One region of the Pseudarthrobacter equi genome, then DNA from elsewhere that is predicted to be linked to it. Evidence: riboswitches for the same ligand, from Rfam matches in the RefSeq annotation. Region 1 holds a riboswitch; each other region holds the start of a gene.
What was found. A riboswitch is a leader RNA that binds a small molecule or an ion and turns the genes downstream of it on or off. The one in region 1 is predicted to bind thiamine pyrophosphate.
Positions count from the first base shown of each region.

Region 2: it holds a riboswitch for thiamine pyrophosphate, as region 1 does, so the genes downstream of both, BLT71_RS20125 (ECF transporter S component) here and thiC (phosphomethylpyrimidine synthase ThiC) in region 1, are expected to answer to the same signal.
Region 3: it holds a riboswitch for thiamine pyrophosphate, as region 1 does, so the genes downstream of both, BLT71_RS14550 (FAD-dependent oxidoreductase) here and thiC (phosphomethylpyrimidine synthase ThiC) in region 1, are expected to answer to the same signal.

Region 1 is NZ_LT629779.1:2,855,325-2,862,182, reverse strand. It holds gene BLT71_RS12920 (alpha/beta fold hydrolase) at 1-650, shown strand, start outside; gene thiC (phosphomethylpyrimidine synthase ThiC) at 699-2,516, opposite strand; TPP riboswitch at 2,511-2,618, opposite strand; gene BLT71_RS12910 (amidohydrolase family protein) at 2,711-3,793, shown strand; gene BLT71_RS12905 (VOC family protein) at 3,896-4,771, shown strand; gene BLT71_RS12900 (hypothetical protein) at 4,868-5,308, shown strand; gene rpsP (30S ribosomal protein S16) at 5,534-5,944, shown strand; gene BLT71_RS12890 (RNA-binding protein) at 5,946-6,188, shown strand; gene rimM (ribosome maturation factor RimM) at 6,297-6,842, shown strand; gene trmD (tRNA (guanosine(37)-N1)-methyltransferase TrmD) at 6,843-6,858, shown strand, end outside.
Region 2 is NZ_LT629779.1:4,429,316-4,436,173, forward strand. It holds gene BLT71_RS20105 (UDP-N-acetylglucosamine 1-carboxyvinyltransferase) at 1-715, opposite strand, end outside; gene BLT71_RS20110 (glycoside hydrolase family 25 domain-containing protein) at 895-1,743, shown strand; gene BLT71_RS20115 (energy-coupling factor transporter transmembrane component T family protein) at 1,748-2,548, opposite strand; gene BLT71_RS20120 (ABC transporter ATP-binding protein) at 2,545-4,098, opposite strand; gene BLT71_RS20125 (ECF transporter S component) at 4,098-4,721, opposite strand; TPP riboswitch at 4,788-4,925, opposite strand; gene BLT71_RS20130 (heme-degrading domain-containing protein) at 5,022-5,573, shown strand; gene BLT71_RS20135 (DUF4383 domain-containing protein) at 5,717-6,196, shown strand; gene BLT71_RS20140 (iron-containing redox enzyme family protein) at 6,193-6,858, shown strand, end outside.
Region 3 is NZ_LT629779.1:3,220,260-3,227,117, forward strand. It holds gene BLT71_RS14535 (hypothetical protein) at 1-240, shown strand, start outside; gene BLT71_RS14540 (thiazole synthase) at 341-1,171, opposite strand; gene thiS (sulfur carrier protein ThiS) at 1,176-1,412, opposite strand; gene BLT71_RS14550 (FAD-dependent oxidoreductase) at 1,409-2,800, opposite strand; TPP riboswitch at 2,794-2,912, opposite strand; gene thiE (thiamine phosphate synthase) at 2,940-3,662, shown strand; gene BLT71_RS14560 (RNB domain-containing ribonuclease) at 3,782-5,320, shown strand; gene BLT71_RS14565 (DEAD/DEAH box helicase) at 5,621-6,858, shown strand, end outside.

The sequences.
Region 1 (6,858 bases):
TGTACGACGCCCTGTTCCTCCGCCGGCACGGATACCACAGCACCGCCGAACCCCTGGAGTCCTCCTTTGCGGAGGACACGGCCATCGTGCTGCGTTCCCTGGGCGATGACGGGCGGGGTGCTGCCGGCGGACACGTTGTGGCCCATGCGCAGGGAGCCATTCCGGCCATGATGGCGGCCGTGGAGCGCCCGGACCTCGTGCATTCGCTGACCCTGGTGGAGCCGGCCTGCCTGTCCCTCACCGCGGAGCTGCCCGCAACAGCCGCCCACATCCGGATGATGAAACCGCTGTTCGACGTCCGCCACCAACTCAGCGACGAGGACTTCCAGCGGGAGTTCGTCCGCCGCGTCTACGCCGCAGACCTGCACCAGCCAGCCACCCTGGAGGAGAAGCGCTCTGCCCGCCGGCTGCGGCTGCAGTCACCCTCATGGGAGGCGCCACTTCACATCGTCCCAGGAGTCCCCACCCTTGTCCTCACCGGGGGTTGGGAACCGCTGTACGAAGAAATCGCCGGGTACCTGAGGGAGACCGGTGCCCTGCACCGTGTCGCCGCCGGCGGGCACCGGCCCCACGACTCAGCGGACGGCAACCGGGCAATCCGGCAGTTCCTCGCCGAGGTCAGCCGGAGTGAACCGGCCCGGGCGTCCTAGCCGCCCGGGGCCGGCCACAGCAACCGCCGGTCACCGCCGGCGGCAGGCTCAGCTTCCGGCCGGGACTTTCAGCTCGGGAAGGTACACCTTGCCGCCGGATTCCAGGAACTCCTGGCTCTTCGCCCGCATCCCGGACGCCGCCTCTGCTATCGCGGCCTGGGCCTCCGCCGACCCGTACTCGTTGCGGATGTCCTGGCTGATCCGCATCGAGCAGAACTTCGGCCCGCACATGGAGCAGAAGTGTGCCGTCTTGGCGGGCTCGGCCGGCAGCGTTTCATCATGGAACGCTTCGGCCGTCTCGGGGTCGAGCGAGAGCGCGAACTGATCCCGCCAGCGGAACTCGAACCTGGCCTTGGACAACGCGTCGTCCCGTTCGTGCGCTCCGGGGTGGCCCTTGGCCAGGTCAGCGGCGTGCGCGGCGATCTTGTAGGTGATGACCCCGGTCTTCACGTCGTCCCTGTCGGGCAGTCCCAGATGCTCCTTGGGCGTGACATAGCAGAGCATGGCGGTGCCGTAGCGGGCGATCTCGGTGGCGCCGATGGCTGATGTGATGTGGTCGTAGCCGGGAGCTACATCGGTGACCAGCGGCCCCAGGGTATAGAACGGCGCACCCTTGCACAGTTCCTGCTGGCGCTCTACGTTCTCCCGGACCAGGTGGAACGGGACATGGCCCGGCCCCTCCACCATCACCTGCACGTCATGCTTCCAGGCGCGCTCCGTCAGCTCGGCCAGCGTGTCCAGTTCCGCGAACTGCGCAGCGTCGTTGGCATCCGCGGTGGCACCGGGGCGCAGGCCGTCACCCAGCGAGAACGCGACGTCGTACCGGGCAAAGATTTCACACAGCTCATCGAAGTGCGTGTAGAGAAAATTCTCCTGGTGGTGCGCCAGGCACCAGCCCGCCATGATCGACCCGCCCCGGGACACGATGCCGGTAACCCTGTTGGCGGTCAGCGGCACGTAGCGGAGCAGGACGCCGGCGTGGACAGTCATATAGTCCACGCCCTGTTCACACTGTTCTATGACGGTGTCGCGGAAGATTTCCCACGTGACGGCGTTCGCCTCGCCGTTGACCTTTTCCAGGGCCTGGTAGATGGGCACGGTGCCGATCGGCACGGGGGAGTTGCGGATGAGCCACTCCCTGGTGGTGTGGATGTCGTCGCCCGTGGACAGGTCCATCACCGTATCGGCACCCCACCGCGTGGCCCACTGCAGCTTGTCCACCTCCTCGGCGATGGAACTGGTCACGGCGGAGTTGCCGATGTTGGCGTTGATCTTCACCAGGAAAGCCTTGCCGATGATCATCGGTTCGGACTCCGGATGGTTGATGTTGTTGGGGATGATGGCCCGTCCGGCCGCCACCTCACTCCGGACCAGTTCCGGATCACACTTTTCCCGCAGCGCCACGAACCGCATCTCCGGCGTCACCACGCCCTTCCGGGCATAGTGCATCTGGGTGACAGTCCGGCCGTCGACGGCGCGGCGGGGCACCGGGCGCCCGCCTTTCCATTCCGCGGAGGCGGCGCCGCGGCTTACGGCCGAGCGGCCGTCGTCGAGCAGGTTCCGTTCCCTTCCGCTGTACTCTTCCGTGTCAGCGCGCGCCTCAATCCATTCCGACCGGAAGGGGCTGAGGCCGCGCACGGGATCGCTTCCCGGCCCCGCTGTCCGGTAGGTGCGGAAAGGGGCGTTTGGCTGCCCGTTGGGCGAGGGCTCCAGCGCGATCTCCGTGACCGGGACACGGATCCCGTGCTCCGGATCATCGATGTAGGCCAGCGAGTGCGACTTCAGGGACTGGGTGACAGGCGCTTCAGGCGTGGCTCCGGCGGGGTGGTTTTGGGCAGGGGGCAGCACTGTTTTGGGTGTATTCAAGGAATACTCACTTCCTTCGCCGGCATTACCCGGACAGGTTCGACGGTCGCAGGCCGCGTCAGCCCGATCTCAGCCCCTGCAGGGGCACCCGTGTGGTCAGGAACGAAGCTACCACACGCCCTGCAGGGACAAGCGCTAACGGCCCTGTCACATTTGCCGGTGCTAGCCTGACCGGGCAGGAAGAGGAGGCATCCATGCCCTACATCATTGGTTTCAGCGGCACCGCCCTCACGGGACCGGACAGCGAAAGGCACGGCCTCTGGTCCGTGGACGGACGCCTGACGTTTACCCGCCCGGAGGCCGGTCCGGACGTTGTACTCGACGGCTGGGTGCTGCCCGGCTTCGTCGACGCCCACTGCCACATCGGCCTGGGCCCTGCCGGGCCGGTGGACGCCGGGGAGGCCGAAGCCCAGGCCCGTGCCGACCTGGACTCAGGCACCCTGCTGATCCGGGACGCGGGATCGCCCGCCGACACCCGGTGGATGCAGGGTGGCCGCGACTTTCCGCTGCTGATTCGGGCCGGCAGGCACGTCGCCCGGACCCGCCGCTACCTCCGGGGCTTCGCCCAGGAGGTCGAGCCTGAAGGCCTTGTGGAGGCCGTGCGCAAGCAAGCCCGCGACGGCGACGGCTGGGTCAAGCTCGTCGGGGACTGGATCGAGCGGAGCGCCGGCGACCTCGCACCCTCCTTTCCCGCCGGCGTCGTCCGTGATGCGATCAGTGCCGCACACGACGAAGGTGCCCGCGTCACCGCCCACTGCTTCGCCGAAGACACCCTGGACCAGATGCTCGACGCCGGGATCGACTGCGTCGAACACGCCACCGGCCTGCTGCCCCGGCACCTGCCGCGGTTTGTGGAGCAGGGCGTCCCCATCGTTCCGACGCTGGTCAACATCGCCACGTTCCCTGATATTGCCGCCCAAGCCAGGCCCAAGTTTCCGGTGTACGCCGACCACATGCTGGCGCTCTGGGAACGACGGCTGGAACGCATAGGGGAGGCCTGGGAAGCCGGAGTGCAGATCTTCGCCGGAACGGACGCCGGCAGCGTGATCCGTCACGGAAGGATTGCGGACGAAATCCTTGCCCTGCACGCGGCTGGGTTGCCCGCAGCCGAGGCGCTCAACGCGGCCAGCTGGGCCGCCCGGGCCTGGCTGGGTGCTGACGGGCTGACGGAAGGGGCGCGGGCCGACGTCGTGCTGTTCCGGAACGATCCCCGGAGGACCCTGGACACCGTGGCGCACCCATCCCACGTGGTTTTGGGTGGCCGCGTGGTCCGCTAAGCACAACATCCACCCCGCACTTGGAATAAATTGAAGCTTCAAGTAATTTTAACTCATGACAGGCCGCCTCATCCGGACGGCCTCCAGTAGAGGGAGCGTTCAATGAGTGCAGAAGCCACCAGCCAGGATCTTCTTCCTGCCGACCTCGCCATGGGCACCGTGATGCTCAAGGTCGGCAACATGAAGGTCATGACCGACTACTACCAGCGCGCACTGGGGCTCGAGGTGGTCGCTGAGCAGGACGGCGGCCTCTACCTCGGCCGCCTCGGCAAGCCCCTGGTCCATCTCGCCCCGGCCCCCGGCCTCACCATCCCCGGCAGGGGAGAAGCCGGCCTGTTCCACACGGCCCTCCTGTTCGAAGACCAGGCGGCGCTCGCCGCCACGGTGGCCACCGCAGCCCAGTTCGAGCCCCGCTCGTTCACGGGCAGCGCCGACCACCTGGTCAGCGAGGCCTTCTACTTCAGTGATCCCGAAGGCAACGGCATCGAGCTCTACTGGGACCGCCCGCGAAGCAACTGGTCCTGGAACGGCACCGACGTGGTCATGGACAGCCTGGCGCTGCCGCCCCAGCGCTACCTGGAACAGCACCTCTCCGAAGAATCCCTCCAGGGGCAGCGGCAGACCACCGCCGGAGTGGGCCACGTCCACCTCCAGGTAGGCGACGTCCAGTCCGCCCGCGACTTCTACGTGGGAACGCTCGGGTTCGAAAAGACCGCCGGCTGGCACGGGCAGGCCCTCTTCGTCTCCGCGGGCCGCTACCACCACCACATGGCCATGAACGTCTGGAACAGCCGCGGCGCCGGTCCGCGGAAAGACACCCTTGGCCTCGGCGAGGTCCTCATCGAGGTGCCGTCCGGTGACGACGTCGGCGCGCTCGCTGACCGCCTGAAGGTCGCCGGGGTCTCCTCGCACCACACCGGGGCTGAGTTGCGCTTCGAGGATCCGTGGCGCAACAGCATCCGGGTTGCGGTGCGCTGAGCACCCCTTACGCGTACTAGGCTGAAGCCGATAGACCGGGGACGCCAGGCGGGTGTCCCCGGCGCGCCGGACAGTACACGGAAGAGGTCACTTCCCATGGGTTTTACCGAAATCTTCGTAGCCACACACGATGCCGCGTTGAAGCGCGCTGGAACCCTTGACAGTGGGGGCACCCCGCCGGCCGCCGACGCGGTCCGGATCCCCGGTATCAGCGACTTCGAAGTGGAGCAGCTCGGAGACCTGGCCGGTACCGCGGTCCACGCGGGCGGCGCCGACTACGAGCTGACGATGGTGGACGTAGCCAGTGATTCCCTGCTGGCCGTCCCCCCGGCCATGGTCCGGGCCCTGGCTGACCTGCTTACCTACGAAACTGAGGGCGAGGGCGACGTCCTCGAGGACGTCGCTGCGCAGTGGGCGGCGCAGGATGACATGCCGTTCGACGCCGGGCAGGCGCAGGCCTACATCCGGCAGGTTGCTGAACTGGCCGGCGGAATCGGCGATTCGGAGCGGTCGGGACTGTACGTCTGGTCAGCCTGACCTTCCCCTTGCAGGACAATCCGGGGAAGCGACGGCGCCGTCCCCGCGGGCCCTGGGTGTCAAGTCGAAATCCTCCCGCTGATCTGGCACAATAGACAGGTACTCGATCTGCGTGGCCCCTCTCTCCGCGTCTGGATCCTGTCCTTAGAACCCGCAAGTACGGCCCGCCCCACGGGTGCAGAACGCCGGGTTCACCCCTTTTCTGAAACAGGAGTGACCACAAAAGTGGCCGTAAAGATTCGCCTTAAGCGCTTCGGCAAGATGCGCGCCCCGTACTACCGCATCGTCGTCATGGACTCACGCGCCAAGCGTGACGGCCGTGCCATCGAAGAGATCGGCAAGTACCACCCCACCGAAGAGCCCTCGTACATCGAGGTCGCTTCCGAGCGTGCACAGTACTGGCTCTCCGTCGGCGCCCAGCCGTCCGAGCAGGTTGCCGCCATCCTCAAGATCACTGGTGACTGGCAGAAGTTCAAGGGCCTCCCGGGCCAGGAAGGCACCCTGAAGACCAAGGGCGAGAAGGAAGCCTTCGTCGCACCGGAGAAGGGTTCCGTCATCATCCCGGAAGCCATTACCAAGAAGGCCTCCAAGACTGAGGCAGCCGAAGCCGAAGCAGAGACCACCGAGGCTGAGTAAGTTGCTGGCAGACGCGCTGGAGCACCTGGTCCGCGGAATCGTTGATTCCCCGGACGACGTCACGGTCAATTCGAAGAACAACCGCCGCGGGGATACCCTCGAGGTTCGTGTTCACCAGGATGACCTGGGACGGGTGATCGGCCGCCAGGGCCGCACGGCGCGTGCACTGCGCACCGTCGTGGCAGCGCTGGCCGGCGGCGAGCCGGTCCGGGTCGACGTTGTCGACACCGACCGCCGCCGCTGAGCGTCCGGCAACACCAGTTTTGCTCTCCGGCCCCTCCACCATCTGGTGGAGGGGCCGGAGTTTTTTCACGAACCAACACAATATGCACCAACCCGAACAGAGGAACATATGCAGCTCCAGGTGGCCCGCATCGGCAAGCCCCACGGCATCCGCGGGGAAGTCACGGTCCAGGTAATGACCGACGCCCCTGGGGACCGTTTCGTCCCCGGCGTGGAGTTCGTGGTGGAGCCGGCGCAGTCCGGGCCGCTGACAGTCAGCAGCGCCCGCTGGAACAAGGACATCCTGCTGCTGGCCTTCGAGGAGATCGAGGACCGCAACCAGGCTGAGACGCTCCGCGGCGCCAAGCTCTTCATCGAAACAGCGGAACTGGACGAGGACGACGAGGACGGCTGGTACGAGCATGAGCTCGTAGGCCTCGAAGCCAGGGTGGGCAGCAAGGTGGTGGGCAAGGTGACTGCCCTCAACACCGCACCGGCGCAGGACCTGCTGATGGTCACCACCCCGGGCGGCGAGGAGATCCTGATTCCCTTCGTCGAGCAGATTGTCCCCGAAGTCAATGTCAGTGAAGGCTACATCCTCCTCACCCCGCCGGACGGGCTCTTCGAAGTCAACTCCGGCGAAGCCGCACCGGCGGAACCGGAAGGCACCGACTAGATGCGCATCGACGTCG
Region 2 (6,858 bases), 1.6 Mb from region 1:
TATCGCCGCGCTCGGTGAGGACGAAGGAGCGGTCCCGTGAATCAGCCGACGGCGCCTGGACAGCGTAGAAACCGGCCGTGGCTTCCACGGACAGTCCAAACTGGCGCAGGGCCTGCATGTGCGGCTCAACGGTGCGGGTACCGAGGTCGCAGCCTCCGGCGTAGGGAAGCCTGTACTCGGCGGACTCGTCCAGCAGGGGACCCAGCAGCATGATGACGCTGCGGGTGCGGCGGGCAGCCTCCACGTCCATCGAGTCGAGGTCCAGGACGGCCGGCCGGCGCAGGCGGAGGTCGGTGGCGTTGAGCCAGGTGCATTCCACGCCGATGCTGGTGAGCACCTCCACGATGCGGTTAACCTCTTCAATCCGGGCCAGGCGGCGCAAGACCGTGGTGCCGCGGTTGATGAGGCTGGCGCACAGCAGCGCAACGCCGGCGTTCTTGCTGCTGTTCACGTCAACCGAGCCGGACAGTGTGCGCCCGCCCTCCACCCGTAGGTGGGTCATCTGCGGTTTACCCACGTTGACGATGCTCCGGTCGAAGATGGTCTCGAGGCGCTGGATCATTTTCAGGCTCAGGTTCTGTTTGCCCTGCTCCATCCGGGCCACCGCACTCTGGCTGGTTCCCAGCTCGGCGGCCAGCTGGCCCTGGGTCCAGCCCTTCTCGCTCCGGGCGTTCCTGAGCATGACGGCTACGTGTTCAGCGGTTTCCTGGGTCATGCAGCGAATATATCATCTATGAGTTTTTGGTGGCCAATTAGGCGGGTTACGGCTCCATCAAGCTCCTTCGATATCTTTTCTATGCGATAGAGCCGGCCCTCGGCGTTGCGCCTTGTCCTCTCCGTGATACCGCGGGAGACTGGAACATAAGTTTCTTCAAGCAATAAACGGAGCCCCACATGCCCCGGACTCGAGCCCACCTGCCAGTGTTCAGGCTGGCATGGCTGCTGGTGGCAGCAGTACTTTTCACCTGCGCCGGGCCCGCGTGGGCTGATCCCACCGATTCCCCGGCAGGGCCGCAGGGGGGCGGCAGCAGCCAGTCCTTCCTCGGCAACGACGTTTCCTGGCCCCAATGCAACGCAGAACTGCCCGGAGACCAGGCGTTCGCCATAGTGGGCGTCAATAACGGTTTGGCCAACAACACCAACCCGTGCCTGCAGGAACAGCTCGAATGGGCCGAATCGTCATCCGGGGCAGTAGCCTCGCAGCCCAAGGCGCAGCTCTACATCAATACTGCCAATCCCGGGCGGGCCGGTTCCTGGTGGCCTGTCAGCGACGAATACCCCACCGGCTCGAAGGTGCACAACCCATACGGATCCTGCAAGACCGGGGACTACGGCACGGCCTGCGCCTACATGTACGGCTACGCCAAGGCCTTTGACGCCGCCTACGTCCGCGGAGTGACGGACCCTGCGGACTACGTCTGGTGGCTGGATGTGGAAACCGAAAACACCTGGTCCAGCAGCAAGGATGCCAACCGCACCGTCCTGGAAGGCATGACGGATTTCTTCCACAGCATCGACGCAGCAGGTGTGGGGATCTACTCCACCGGCCAGCAGTGGCACAGGATCGTGGGGAACGTCAGCACCTCCAGCAACCTCTACCCCTTGCCCAGCTGGCTGGCGGGATCCCGGAACGCAGCATCAGCGGCCACCGCATGTTCGAAGTCCCCGCTGACCGGCGGCGGGAAAGTTGTGCTGACGCAGTTCATCCACGCCGGACTGGATTACAACCACGCCTGCACCTAGCGGGTCAGTTCCCGGCCCACACCATGTTCCAGGTGCCGGCTGACACCGCCGCCGTGACGGCCAGGCCGGCCATTACCAGGCCGCCGGCCGGGACCCACACATCCAACAGCGTGTAGGTGGATTCACGGGCCCACGTGCGTGGCCCGCCGCCGAAACCGCGCGCTTCCATGGTGACCGCGAGCCGCGACGCCCGCCTGATCGCCTGGACCAGCAGCCCGAAGCTCTGCCCCAGGGTGGCCTTCACCCGCTGCAGCACGCTGCCGCGTGAGCCAACTCCCCGGGCCCGCCGGGCCATGCCGATAGTCTGCCATTCCTCGGCCATCAGCCCCACGAGGCGCATCGCCGCCAGGGTGCCCAGGACGAACCGGTGCGGGAGCCGGGCCTTTTGCGCCAGCGCATCAGCGAGGTCGGTGGGGTCCGTGCAGCTCACCAGGAGTATTGCGGGCAACGCGATGGCCAGGCCGCGCAGCAGGAAACCCACGCCGGTCTCCAGCGAGCCCTCACTCATGGTCCAGATGCCGGCGTCGATCAGTGTCCTGCCGCTGTCCGGCGCCAGGATGGAGGTGCTCCACCCGCCCACGGCGGCAGCGAGGATCAGAGGCCAGCCGCGTTGCCACAGCAGCCCCAGCGTGAGCCCGGCAAGCGGAAACAGCAGCAGTTCGAAAAACAGCGCCACGGACGCGGACACCCAGTCGATGGACAGCGCCAGGACCACCGTGATGAGCACGACGGCGGCCAGCTTGCTCAGCGGGTTGGCGCGGGCCAGGAGCGCAGCGTTTCCGCGGAGGTTCAGTTCCTGCCTCATGGCGCCACCGCTTCCGCCGCCGCAAGTTTGAGTTCCGTGCCACCAAGGGCCGCGGTGAACTCGGCGTCATGGGTCACGAACACTACCGCCGTTCCGGCGTCCAGGAGTTCGGAGAGGAACGATGCCAGCTCGGCCCAGGTATTGGCATCCTGGCCGAATGTGGGCTCATCCAGGACCAGTACCTGAGGGCTGGCCGCCAGGACCGTGGCCACGGAAAGCCGCCGCTTCTCGCCGCCGGACAGGGTATACGGGTTGGCGTCCACCAGGTGGGTAAGCCGCAACCGTTCCAGCAGCTCATCCACCTTGTCTTCACCGTGCCCCAGGTGCCGGGGCCCGAAGACCAGTTCGTCCAGGACCTTGCCGGTGACGAACTGGTGCTCGGGTTCCTGGAAGACCGTGCCGATCCGCTCGATCAGCTGTTCCGCCTTCCACTGATACGGGGTGATTCCGGCGCCGCGGCTGAGGTCCGTCGTGGCGGATACCGTCCCGCTGACCGGGTTGAGGAGTCCGGCAAGGGTCAGCGCGAAGGTTGATTTCCCTGCGCCGTTGGGTCCAGTGACAGCGAGCGCCTGCCCGGCGCGGACCTGGGCAATGATGCCTTCCTGCACCGGCACCGGCGGAACTTTGCGGAAGCCTTTTCGGCGCGGGCGTTGCCGGGAGACGGCCAGGTCTTCGGCGGCCAGCAGGAGGCTTCCGGTTCCGTAGGCCTGTTCCGCGGCCCGCGCGCGGGTGGACGGAACGTATCCGGGCACCCAGACACCGGCGGCCGTCAGCATGGTCCGCGCTTCGGCCAGCACCCGGTCCGGCGGGCCGTCCAGGAGCACCGCGGGGTTGGCGCCGCTGCCGGGCTGCAGCACCACGATCCTGTCCACGAGGTCCTTCCACACGGACACCCGGTGCTCCACCACCACCAGCGTGGCGCCGGTCTTGTCCAGGCAGCGGGCCACGGCGTCCCGGACTTCGAGGACACCGGCCGGGTCCAGGTTGGCGGTGGGTTCATCGAGCAGGATCAGCCCGGGCCGCATCGCGAGGATGCCTGCAAGCGCCAGCCGCTGTTTCTGCCCGCCGGACAGAGCCGACGTCGGGTGGTCCAGCGGCAGGTGGGACAGCCCGACGTCGGCCAGCGCCTCGTGCACGCGCGGCCAGATGGCGTCGCGGGGCACGGCGAGGTTTTCGGCGCCGAAGGCGACGTCGTCGCCTACCCGGGAGAGGACCACCTGGGTCTCGGGATCCTGCTGCATGAGGCCCGCGCGGCCCCGCTGGCCGCGGGGCGAACCGCCGTCAACCAGCAACGAACCGGTCTCGTCCGACTCGCCTGCCTCGCCGTCGTCGTCCGCATCGCCCAGCACCCCGGCGAGCGCATGGAGGAGCGTCGACTTGCCTGCCCCGGACGGGCCAAGCAGGAGTACCCGCTCACCCGGGCTGATGTCGAGGTCGAGGGCATGGACGGCCGGTGTGGTGCGGCCCGCGTGCCGCCAGCCCCAGCCGCGGGCGGTGACCGTGGCCGGCCGCACCGTTTGGGGTGCGGCCGCGTGGGAAGGTGCCGGCATCAGGAGAAGACGGGCTCCGTAGCGGCCTTCCGGGATGCAAAGGAGCTCAGCACGCCGGTCCGGGCAAGGCCACGGGTGGCGATCCAGGCGAGCGCGCCGGCGATGATGGCCCCGGAAACAACGGTGAAGGCGATGTACGCGAGCTTGTCACCGCCAGAGTAGGCGATGTTCCAGCCCCACGGCGCGAAGGAGTCGTTCAGGCCGCAGAAGAGGCCCGCCGCGGCACCGGCCAGCAGGGAGACCGGGAGGTTGAATTTCCGGTAGACGAAGATGGCGAAAATGATCTCGGCACCCAGGCCCTGGACGAACCCGGAGAACAGCACGGAGGCGCCGTACTGGGAGCCCATGAGCAGTTCGCCGGTGGCGGCGACCGTCTCGCAGAACAGGGCGGCGCCGGGCTTGCGGATGATGAGCATGCCCAGGACCGCAGGGATCATCCATCCCCCGGCCAGGAGGCCGGTGAGGGGCGGGTAGGCCGCGTTCATCGGCGCGGAAATTGCGGCGGTTCCCTGGGACCAGGCCCAGAAGATGACGCCGCCGGCGATGGCGATCAGGGCCGCCACCACAATGTCCACGACGCGCCAGGACCTGCTGGCGGGCTTTTTGATTGCTGAAGTAGTCATGTGATCCTCCTGGAAACAGGAGGGGAAAGTGGACGCGGGTGCCGGCTGCTGCCGCCATTTCCCGCGCACTTCGAGAACTCGACTCCCTTGCGCCGGTACTAACCGGATCAGGTTCGAGGGTCTGCGGCTGTCCGCACTCTCAGCGCCCACCTGCGTTTCCCGGCTGGTGCCGGGGCCGACGGCGGCGCTCCCCTGTCGTAAATGTGTTGTTGATGATGCTGTGGATGTCTTGCGTTTGAATGTTTCGCGCCCTTCCGGGCGTGCTCAAGTTTACACCTGGAGGGCGGTAGATTGTGGGCCATGACTGCCAACCCGCCAGATGTGACTGACTACGATCCCGACTCCGCCGACGCCCAGCCGGAAGGTTCCCTCCAGGCCCTCATCGGCCGGATTGAGGCGGAGATCAGGGAACTGCAGTTCCCCGGCTTTTCGCCGGATGACGCGCTTAACCTTGGCCTGCTCCTGGTGGAGCTCGGCAAAGAGCGGAATCTTCCCATCGCCATCGACATCACCAAAGGCGAGCAGGTCCTCTTCCACGCTGCGCTCCCCGGAGCCACCCCGGACAACGAACACTGGGTCCGCGCGAAGCAGCGCACGGCCGCCCGCTACGAGGTGCCGTCATTGCTTGTGGGCCTGCGCGGCCGGGCCGGTGGCGGGCGGATCGAGGACAATGCGTGGTTCGACCAGTCCCGCTACGCTGCGCACGGCGGTGCATTCCCGGTCTACGTCACGCGCGTGGGCGCGGTTGCCACGGTGACCGTGTCCGGGCTTCCTCAGGTAGCGGACCACCACCTGGTGGTGGAAGCGATGCGCGGGGTGCTGGGTACTTCGGGGTCGGCGGCCGAAGGCTAAACAACCCTATTGCAGGGGCAGGGAAGCCGGGGTTCAACCACCGGGCATCCGGGCGACCCGGAGGCAAATATGGAAGCTTGCTTATTTTTTATTAGTAACCATGCTTACTATATTTGTTACCGGCAACCCCAGGAGTACAGGACGTGGCAGCAAGTACCCTAACCCGGGCTGCCCGCTCAGGGCTGCAATGGGCCTCGCTTTCCGCAGGCATCCTGCTCCTGGCTGCGGGTGTGCTCGGGTTCATCCCGGGCGTCACCCACAATCTCCACCACCTCGGTTTTGCCGGGCCTGGCTCGGGCGCCGAACTCTTCGGCAAATTCCAGGTATCCGTGCTCCACAATCTGCTGCACGGGGCATTCGGAGCCTCAGGAATCCTGATGTGCCGGACCCACCGGCACGCCCGCAGCTTCTTCATATACGGCGGCGTGGCCCACCTTGCCCTCTGGGTCTACGGACTGCTGGTGGCCGATGACACCCCGGCCAACTTCCTTCCGGCCAACCACCCGGACAACGTCCTGCACCTCAGCCTCGGACTGGGCATGGTTTTTCTTGCCGTCCTGCTGTCGCCGCGCACCCCGAAAGCCACCGCACCCAATCGAGAGCACCATCAAGGAGCACCATGAAATTCCCCTCCCCGAAAGGCCCCGTCAGCAGTGCCTTGCGCGCCGTCCTGTCCGGACGCCCGGAGGACGCTGCCGAGGACCTGGATCTCCTCCACCGGCTCGCCGCCGCGCAGTTGGCGGAGACCACGGACATCATCAGCGATGACGACCTTCAGCTGACCCTCTTTTGCCTGTACGAATTGCACTACTCCGGCCTGGGTGGCGTGACTGACGAGTGGGAGTGGGAACCGGACCTCCTGCGGGTGCGGAGGCTGCTCGAAAAACCGTTCGAAGCCGCTCTGCGCTCCGCCGCCCACGAAACGGTGGCAGGCCTGGAATTCCAGCCGGCGGACAATCCGACGAGTGACCAGGTAGCCCAGGTGCTGTTCACCCTGGCGTCCTCCGATACCGGACCCAGCGTCTCCCGGTACGTCGCTCGCAAGGCCAGCCTGGACCAGCTCAAGGAATTCCTGATCCACAAGTCGATCTACCAGCTGAAGGAAGCCGACCCGCACACGTGGGCGATCCCGCGGCTGACAGGCCGGCCCAAGGCGGCCCTCGTCGAAATCCAGGCTGACGAGTACGGTGGCGGCCGTCCCGAGCGCATGCACAGCGTACTCTTTGCCCGCAGCATGCGCGGCCTGGGCCTGGACGACCGCTACGGGGCCTACATTGACACCATT
Region 3 (6,858 bases), 360 kb from region 1:
GACAAGCGTCATGCCAAGTATGGCGCAGGCCTTCCGGCCGGCGTGGCCGTCGGGGTGGCTGCACTGAGCTGGATCATCCTGATGGCGGCGGGATTCGGTTACCTTCCCGGATTGACGTGGCTTCCCTGGGTGTTGCCCATAGTGCTGGGCGCGGCGGCATCCGTCGGGGCAGTGCTTGTCCTGAGCCGCACCCGGGCAAGGAACGATACCCATCGGCTGACCGCCATCCTGAGGCGCTAGTCACCGTTAAACGGCTGTGGCCACCACCTTCAACGGTGGCGGCCACAGTCGTTTAAGCGGTGCAATCCCCTAGGCGGTACATCCCCTGAAGCATCACTGGCTAAAGGAACTCGGCCCGGCCCTCCATGGCGGACGACGCCAGCGCGTGCTCGCGGCGCGGAATGCGCCCGGCTTCCTTCGCCAGCCGCCCGGCGATGACGGCGTGCTTGAACGCCTCACCCATCAGGGCCGGGTTCTGGGCACGGGTCACCGCCGTGGCCAGCAGGACAGCGTCGCACCCAAGTTCCATGGCCAGCGCCGCGTCAGATGCCGTGCCGATCCCTGCGTCCAGGACCACGGGCACGCTTGCCCGGGAAACGATGAGTTCGATGTTGTGCGGGTTGAGGATTCCCAGCCCGGTACCGATAGGAGATCCCAGGGGCATCACTGCGGTAGCACCCAGGTTTTCCAGCCGGAGGGCCAGGACGGGGTCGTCGTTGGTGTAGGCAAAGACTTTGAAGCCGCGGTTGACCAGCTGTTCGGTTGCATCCACCAGCTCAACGGCGTCCGGCAGGAGCGTGTGCTCGTCTGCGATGACCTCCAGCTTCACCCAGTCGGTTTCCAGCGCTTCCCGGGCCAGTTCGGCAGTCAGGACGGCGTCCCGCGCAGTAAAGCAGCCTGCGGTGTTGGGCAGGACCCGGATTCCGTGGTCCACCAGCAGTTGGAACAGGGAGCCCGATTCTGCGGGTGAGTAGCGGCGCATGGCCACGGTGGTGAGGGAGGTTCCGGAGGCAACAAGCGCGGCGCCCAGGCCGTCCAGGCTGGGCGCGCCACCCGTTCCCATGATGAGCCTCGACTCCAGGGCAACGCCGTCGATGACGAGGGCGTCAGGCCTGGCGGGTGCCGCGGAGGTATGGGTGGCCGGTTCGGAAACGGTGTTCGCTTCAATCATGGTGTCAGCCTCCCTGTACTGCGGTGACGAGTTCGACGTCGTCTCCGTCCGCGAGCGCGGTGCCGTGCCATTGGCTGCGGGGCACCACTTCGGAATTGTGAGCTACGGCCACCCCCAGCCTTTGTCCGTCGGTTGCCTGGCCGTCGGCCGCAAGCGCGCGTCCGGTCACCTCGCTGACCAATGCCGTGATGGACGCACCGTCCGCCACGGTGCGGGATGCCCCGTTCAGGGTGATGTTCATGCTGTCTCCTTGATGTTGAATCTGGGGGCCGGGATCCGGCCGGAAAAGCGGTCAGGACTGATCGGCTGCCACCGGGGGTCGGCCTTCCCATCCATCAGGTCGCGGCAGATGGCTGCCGCGGCCGGGGTGAGGAGGACGCCGTGGCGGAAGAATCCTGTGGCAACGATGAGTCCGGGGACATGCGCTGCACTGCCGTCTCCCCCGTCCACGGGCACCCTGCCCAGCAGCGGGGCATTGTCCGGGGTAGCCGGGCGGGCCCGGGCCGTGCATTCGAGCAGTTCCAGCTCTGCGACCGCAGGCACCAGCACCTGGGCGTCGCGAAGCAGCTGGTACACGCCGCCAGCGGACACTGCGCTGGCCGGTCCTGCACCGGCGGGCACTGCACTGGATCCGGCACTCGCCGGCATGGCTCCGAACGCAGTGCCCGCCCCAACCAGGCCGTCCTCCCGCTGGGTGGCGCCGATGACCACGGTTCCGTCCTCGCGTGGAACCAAGTAGACGGGCACACCGCGCACCAGCCCGCGGACGGTGGACGTCAGCAAGGGCTGCAGGTGCGGGGGGACGGACAGCCGCAGGATGTCGCCGTGCACAGGGCGCAAAGGTAACCGGAGTCCCCTCGGCAGGTTCTCCAGGGAGCCCGCCGCCATGCCGTTGGCCACCACCGTTTCGCCGGCGAGCACCAGTCCGCCTCCGGCCAGCCGGACACCAGCCACCGCGCCGTCCGCCCACTCCAGTCCCACTGCCCTGTCCGCCACGGCAAATCCGTCCAGAGCGCCGGCAACCGCAGTGTCTGCAACCGCAGTGCCGGCAACGCCGCTGCCGGCCGGCAGGTGGTTGGCCAGGGCTGCCCGGAAGCACTCCACGAGTCGCCGGGGATCCACCTGGTGGTCTGCCGGGGTATCGAGTGCGCACGCAATGGCGGGGCTGAGCAGCGGTTCCCGGCGCCGGGCCTCACGGACCGTCAGTGGTTCCACGGCGAGTCCATTGGCCTGCTGCACGCCGCGCAGGTCCATCAGTGCCTGCCGGTCGGCGGCGTCGGCGCCAATGGTGAGCGTGGGCGTCGCCAGGAATCCGGAACCGCGGCCTGACACGCGGCTAAGGTCCGCCGCGAACTGCGGCCAGCGCTCCGATGCATCCAGCATGAGGCCCAGGAGCTCTTCCTCTTGGTAATGCAGCTCGCTGACGGGGGCCAGCATGCCTGCCGCCGCCCAACTGGCTCCGGATCCCGGTGCATCGTCGATCAGCACCACGGACCGGCCAGAGCGCCTGGCTTCCCAGGCGATGCCATGGCCTATGACGCCCCCGCCGATCACTGCTACGTCGGCGGCTATTGCCGGGACAGCGGCTGGCTCTGCGATGCTGTCCGGAGGGCTTTCGGGGATGCCCATGGTGTCTCCTTCCCTACGCCGGCATTAACCGGATCAGGTCAAGCGGTCGGCTCTGACGCCCTCTCAGCCCGGCGCTTTGTGACAGCTGCCGCGGGCTCCCGCAGTACGAGGCAAGTGTAGAGGAACTAGGCTTGCAGCCATGAATGTGTCCCACTCCCCTGCCCCTGCCGCAGCACCCGGCACCGATGCCTTCACCACCGCGGCGGGTAACGGCGCACTGAAATCCGCACGCCTCTACCTCTGCACGGATGCGCGCCGCGGACGGGGCGACTTCGCCGGGTTCGTGGACGCCGCGTTCGAAGGCGGCGTGGACATCATCCAGCTGCGGGACAAGTCCATCGAGGCGGCCGAGGAGCTGGACCTGCTGGCGGTCCTCAAGGAATCAGCCCAGCGGCACGGGCGGCTGTGGGCCGTCAACGACCGCGCGGACATTGCGGTCCTGTCCGGTGCCCCCGTTTTCCACGTGGGCCAGAAGGACCTGCCGGTACCGGCCGCAAGGACGCTGCTCAACGGCAACGCGGCCATCGGCCTGTCAAGCCACACGCCGGAGCAGGTGGACGCCGCGCTGGCCGACGCCGCAGGACCTGCCGGCCTCGACTACTTCTGCGTGGGCCCGCTCTGGGCCACCCCCACCAAACCCGGCCGGGCCGCCGTCGGCCTGGAACTGGTGAAGTATGCGGCCGCGAAGGCGCCCAGTGACGTGCCGTGGTTCGCGATCGGCGGGATCGACCACTCCAACGTGGACCAGGTGGTCGCGGCCGGAGCGTCAAGGATCGTGGTGGTCCGCGCCATCACCGACGCTGCCGATCCCGCTGCTGCCGCTGCCTCGCTTCGTTCTGCACTGGACTCCGCGGCTTCCTGAAGCCGCGGACGTCCCACAACCCGGTTTCCCGAACGCACCGCGGTCCGCGGCAACCCGTCACGACCGCGCCCGCATCGATTCCCTGCGAAATCGCATGACTTGGGGTTAGGCTGATTTTCGTGTCACATCATCGGCTGGCTCCCAACGTCCATGAGCGCACCAATGCCCTGGAAGAGGCCCTGGCCGCGCTGCGGACGGAGCTGGAACTTCCGGGCCCCTACCCCGGTGACGCGGTCAAGGACGCCGAGGCCGCGGTGGCCGCGCTGCGCCTGCCGGACTACGACCTGACCGCGGTGGAGTTCGTCACCATCGATCCGGCGTCGTCCACGGACCTGGACCAGGCCCTCTTCATCGAAACGGACGACGACGGCGGGTACCACGTCCTGTACGCCATCGCCGATGTCCCCGCGTTCGTTGCGCCCGGCGGACCCCTGGATGCCGAAACCCGGCGCCGGGGCCAGACGTTCTACGCCCCGGACGGGCGTATTCCCCTGCACCCTGAAGTCATCAGCGAGGGCGCCGGGAGCCTCCTGCCGGACCAGGACTGCTCGGCCTTCGTCTGGGATTTCCGGCTCGACGGCAACGCCGAGGTCACGACCGTCGGTGTCCGCCGGGCACGCGTTCGAAGCCGCGCGAAACTCAGCTACAAGGGTGCCCAGGCTGACCTGGACGCCGGTACTGCCTCTCCCCTGCTGGGCCTGCTGAAGGAAGTTGGGCTCAAGCGTGTCCGCCTTGAACGCGCCCGCAACGGCGCAAGCCTGAACATGCCGGACCAGGAGATCGTCCAGCTGCCCGATGGCGGCTACCGCATTGCTGCTGCTCCCCAGCTGCCGGTGGAGGACTGGAACGCCCAGATTTCCCTGATGACGGGGATGGCCGCCGCCAAGATCATGCTCGATGCCAAGGTGGGGATCCTGCGCACCATGCCGCCACCGGATGAGCGTTCCCTGCACCATTTCCGGCTGCAGACGGAAGTGCTGGGCAAGCCCTGGGACGGCGAGGTGGGATACGGGGAATACCTGCGGACCCTTGACCCAACGGACCCCCGGCAGCTGGCCATCATGCACTCGGCCGGCATGCTCTTCCGCGGCGCCGGTTACACCGCCTTTGATGGCAACGTTCCGGAGGCCGCGGTCCAGGCAGCCATCGGCGATGCGTATGCCCACACCACAGCGCCGCTGCGCCGCCTGGTGGACCGCTTTGTGCTGGTGACCTGCGAGGCGTTGAGCAACGGAGGTACTGTCCCCGGCTGGGTGCGGGATGCGCTGCCGACCCTCCCTGAGATCATGGCAGGCTCGGACCAGTTGGCATCCCGGATGGAGCGCATGGCCCTCGACACGGTGGAGGCCGCCCTACTGGTCAACCACATCGGCCAGGAGTTCGACGCGATCGTGATTTCGGGGTCGAAGCCGCAGAAAGAGAACGGCAACGGTAACAACGGCAACGGAAAGAACGGCAACGGGAACGGCAACACCGGCACCGGCAACGGCAAGAACGGGAACGGGAACGGGAACGGTTCCTCCGGGATCATCCAGATTGCCGACCCTGCCGTGACGGCCCGCTGCGCCGGTGAGCTGGAGTCCGGCACCAAGGTCCGGGTTCGCCTGGTGTCGTCGGATATCGCTGCCAGGGAAGTGCACTTCGAACTGGTCCAGTGAGCCTGATGCCATCCGGTCCCGGCTTCCACACGGCGCGGAATCAGGGATTCCGGGCTGATGCGGCTAGACTGAAGAGGTAGAAATGGATGCCCGGTCGTTGATTTCCTTGAACTGAAACCAACAAGCCCGCCCCTACGCGATCTTGAGATTTGCCCGCTGGTCGCCAGTGCCAGCGTTAGATAGCCCGCGATCGGCTTCCACTGGAATTGCTTGCGCGCTTCGTTCGTGCTCCGGATCGGCCCCATCGGCCTGCCTGTTGAGCACGCTGCGCGATTGCCCAAATGAATAAGGAAACTCCCCGTGAGTGAATTGCATACCCACCAGCTTCTGTCCGATGAGTCCGGCACCGAGACCATCGAGCCGGAAGAAACCATCATTTCGGACGAAAAGCCGCATGAAATTGCGGAGAAGTCCTTTGCGGACTACAACGTCCGTGCTGACATTGTGGAGTCCCTGGCCGACGCCGGGATCACCCACCCCTTCCCCATCCAGGCAATGACGCTGCCCGTCGCACTGTCAGGCCACGACATCATCGGCCAGGCCAAGACCGGTACCGGAAAAACCCTCGGTTTTGGTATCCCGGCGCTCCAGCGTGTTGTGGGCCGCGACGATGCCGGCTTCGACAAGCTGCCCGTCCCGGGCGCTCCGCAGGCCCTGGTGATTGTGCCCACCCGCGAGCTCGCGGTGCAGGTGGCAAGCGACCTCGAAACCGCCTCCCGCAAACGCAACGCACGCATCGCCACCATCTACGGTGGCCGCGCCTACGAACCCCAGGTGGATGCCCTGCAGAAGGGCGTCGAGATTGTGGTGGGAACCCCCGGCCGCCTGATTGACCTCTATAAGCAGAAACACCTGAGCCTGAAGAATGTCCGCATCGTTATCCTTGACGAGGCCGACGAAATGCTGGACCTCGGCTTCCTGCCTGACGTTGAGACCCTGATCGCCGGCACCCCTGCCGTCCGCCAGACGCTCCTCTTCTCCGCCACCATGCCCGGCCCGGTCATCGCCATGGCACGCCGGTACATGACCCAGCCCACGCACATCCGCGCCGCTGACCCCGATGACGAGGGCCTGACCAAGCGGGACATCCGGCAGCTGATCTACCGTGCCCACAGCATGGACAAGATCGAGGTTGTTGCCCGGATCCTGCAGGCCCGCGGCCGCGGCCGGACCATCATCTTCACCAAGACCAAGCGCACCGCAGCCAAGGTGGCAGAGGAACTGGTGGACCGCGGCTTTGCGGCCGCAGCAATCCACGGCGACCTGGGCCAGGGTGCACGCGAGCAGGCCCTGCGCGCGTTCCGCAACAACAAGGTGGACGTCCTGGTGGCAACCGACGTTGCTGCCCGTGGCATCGACGTGGATGACGTTACGCACGTGATCAACTACCAGTGCGTTGAGGACGAGAAGATCTATCTGCACCGGGTGGGCCGTACCGGCCGCGCCGGCAACAAGGGCACGGCTGTGACCTTCGTGGACTGGGACGACATGCCCCGCTGGGGCCTGATCAACAAGGCACTCGGCCTGAGCGTGCCCGA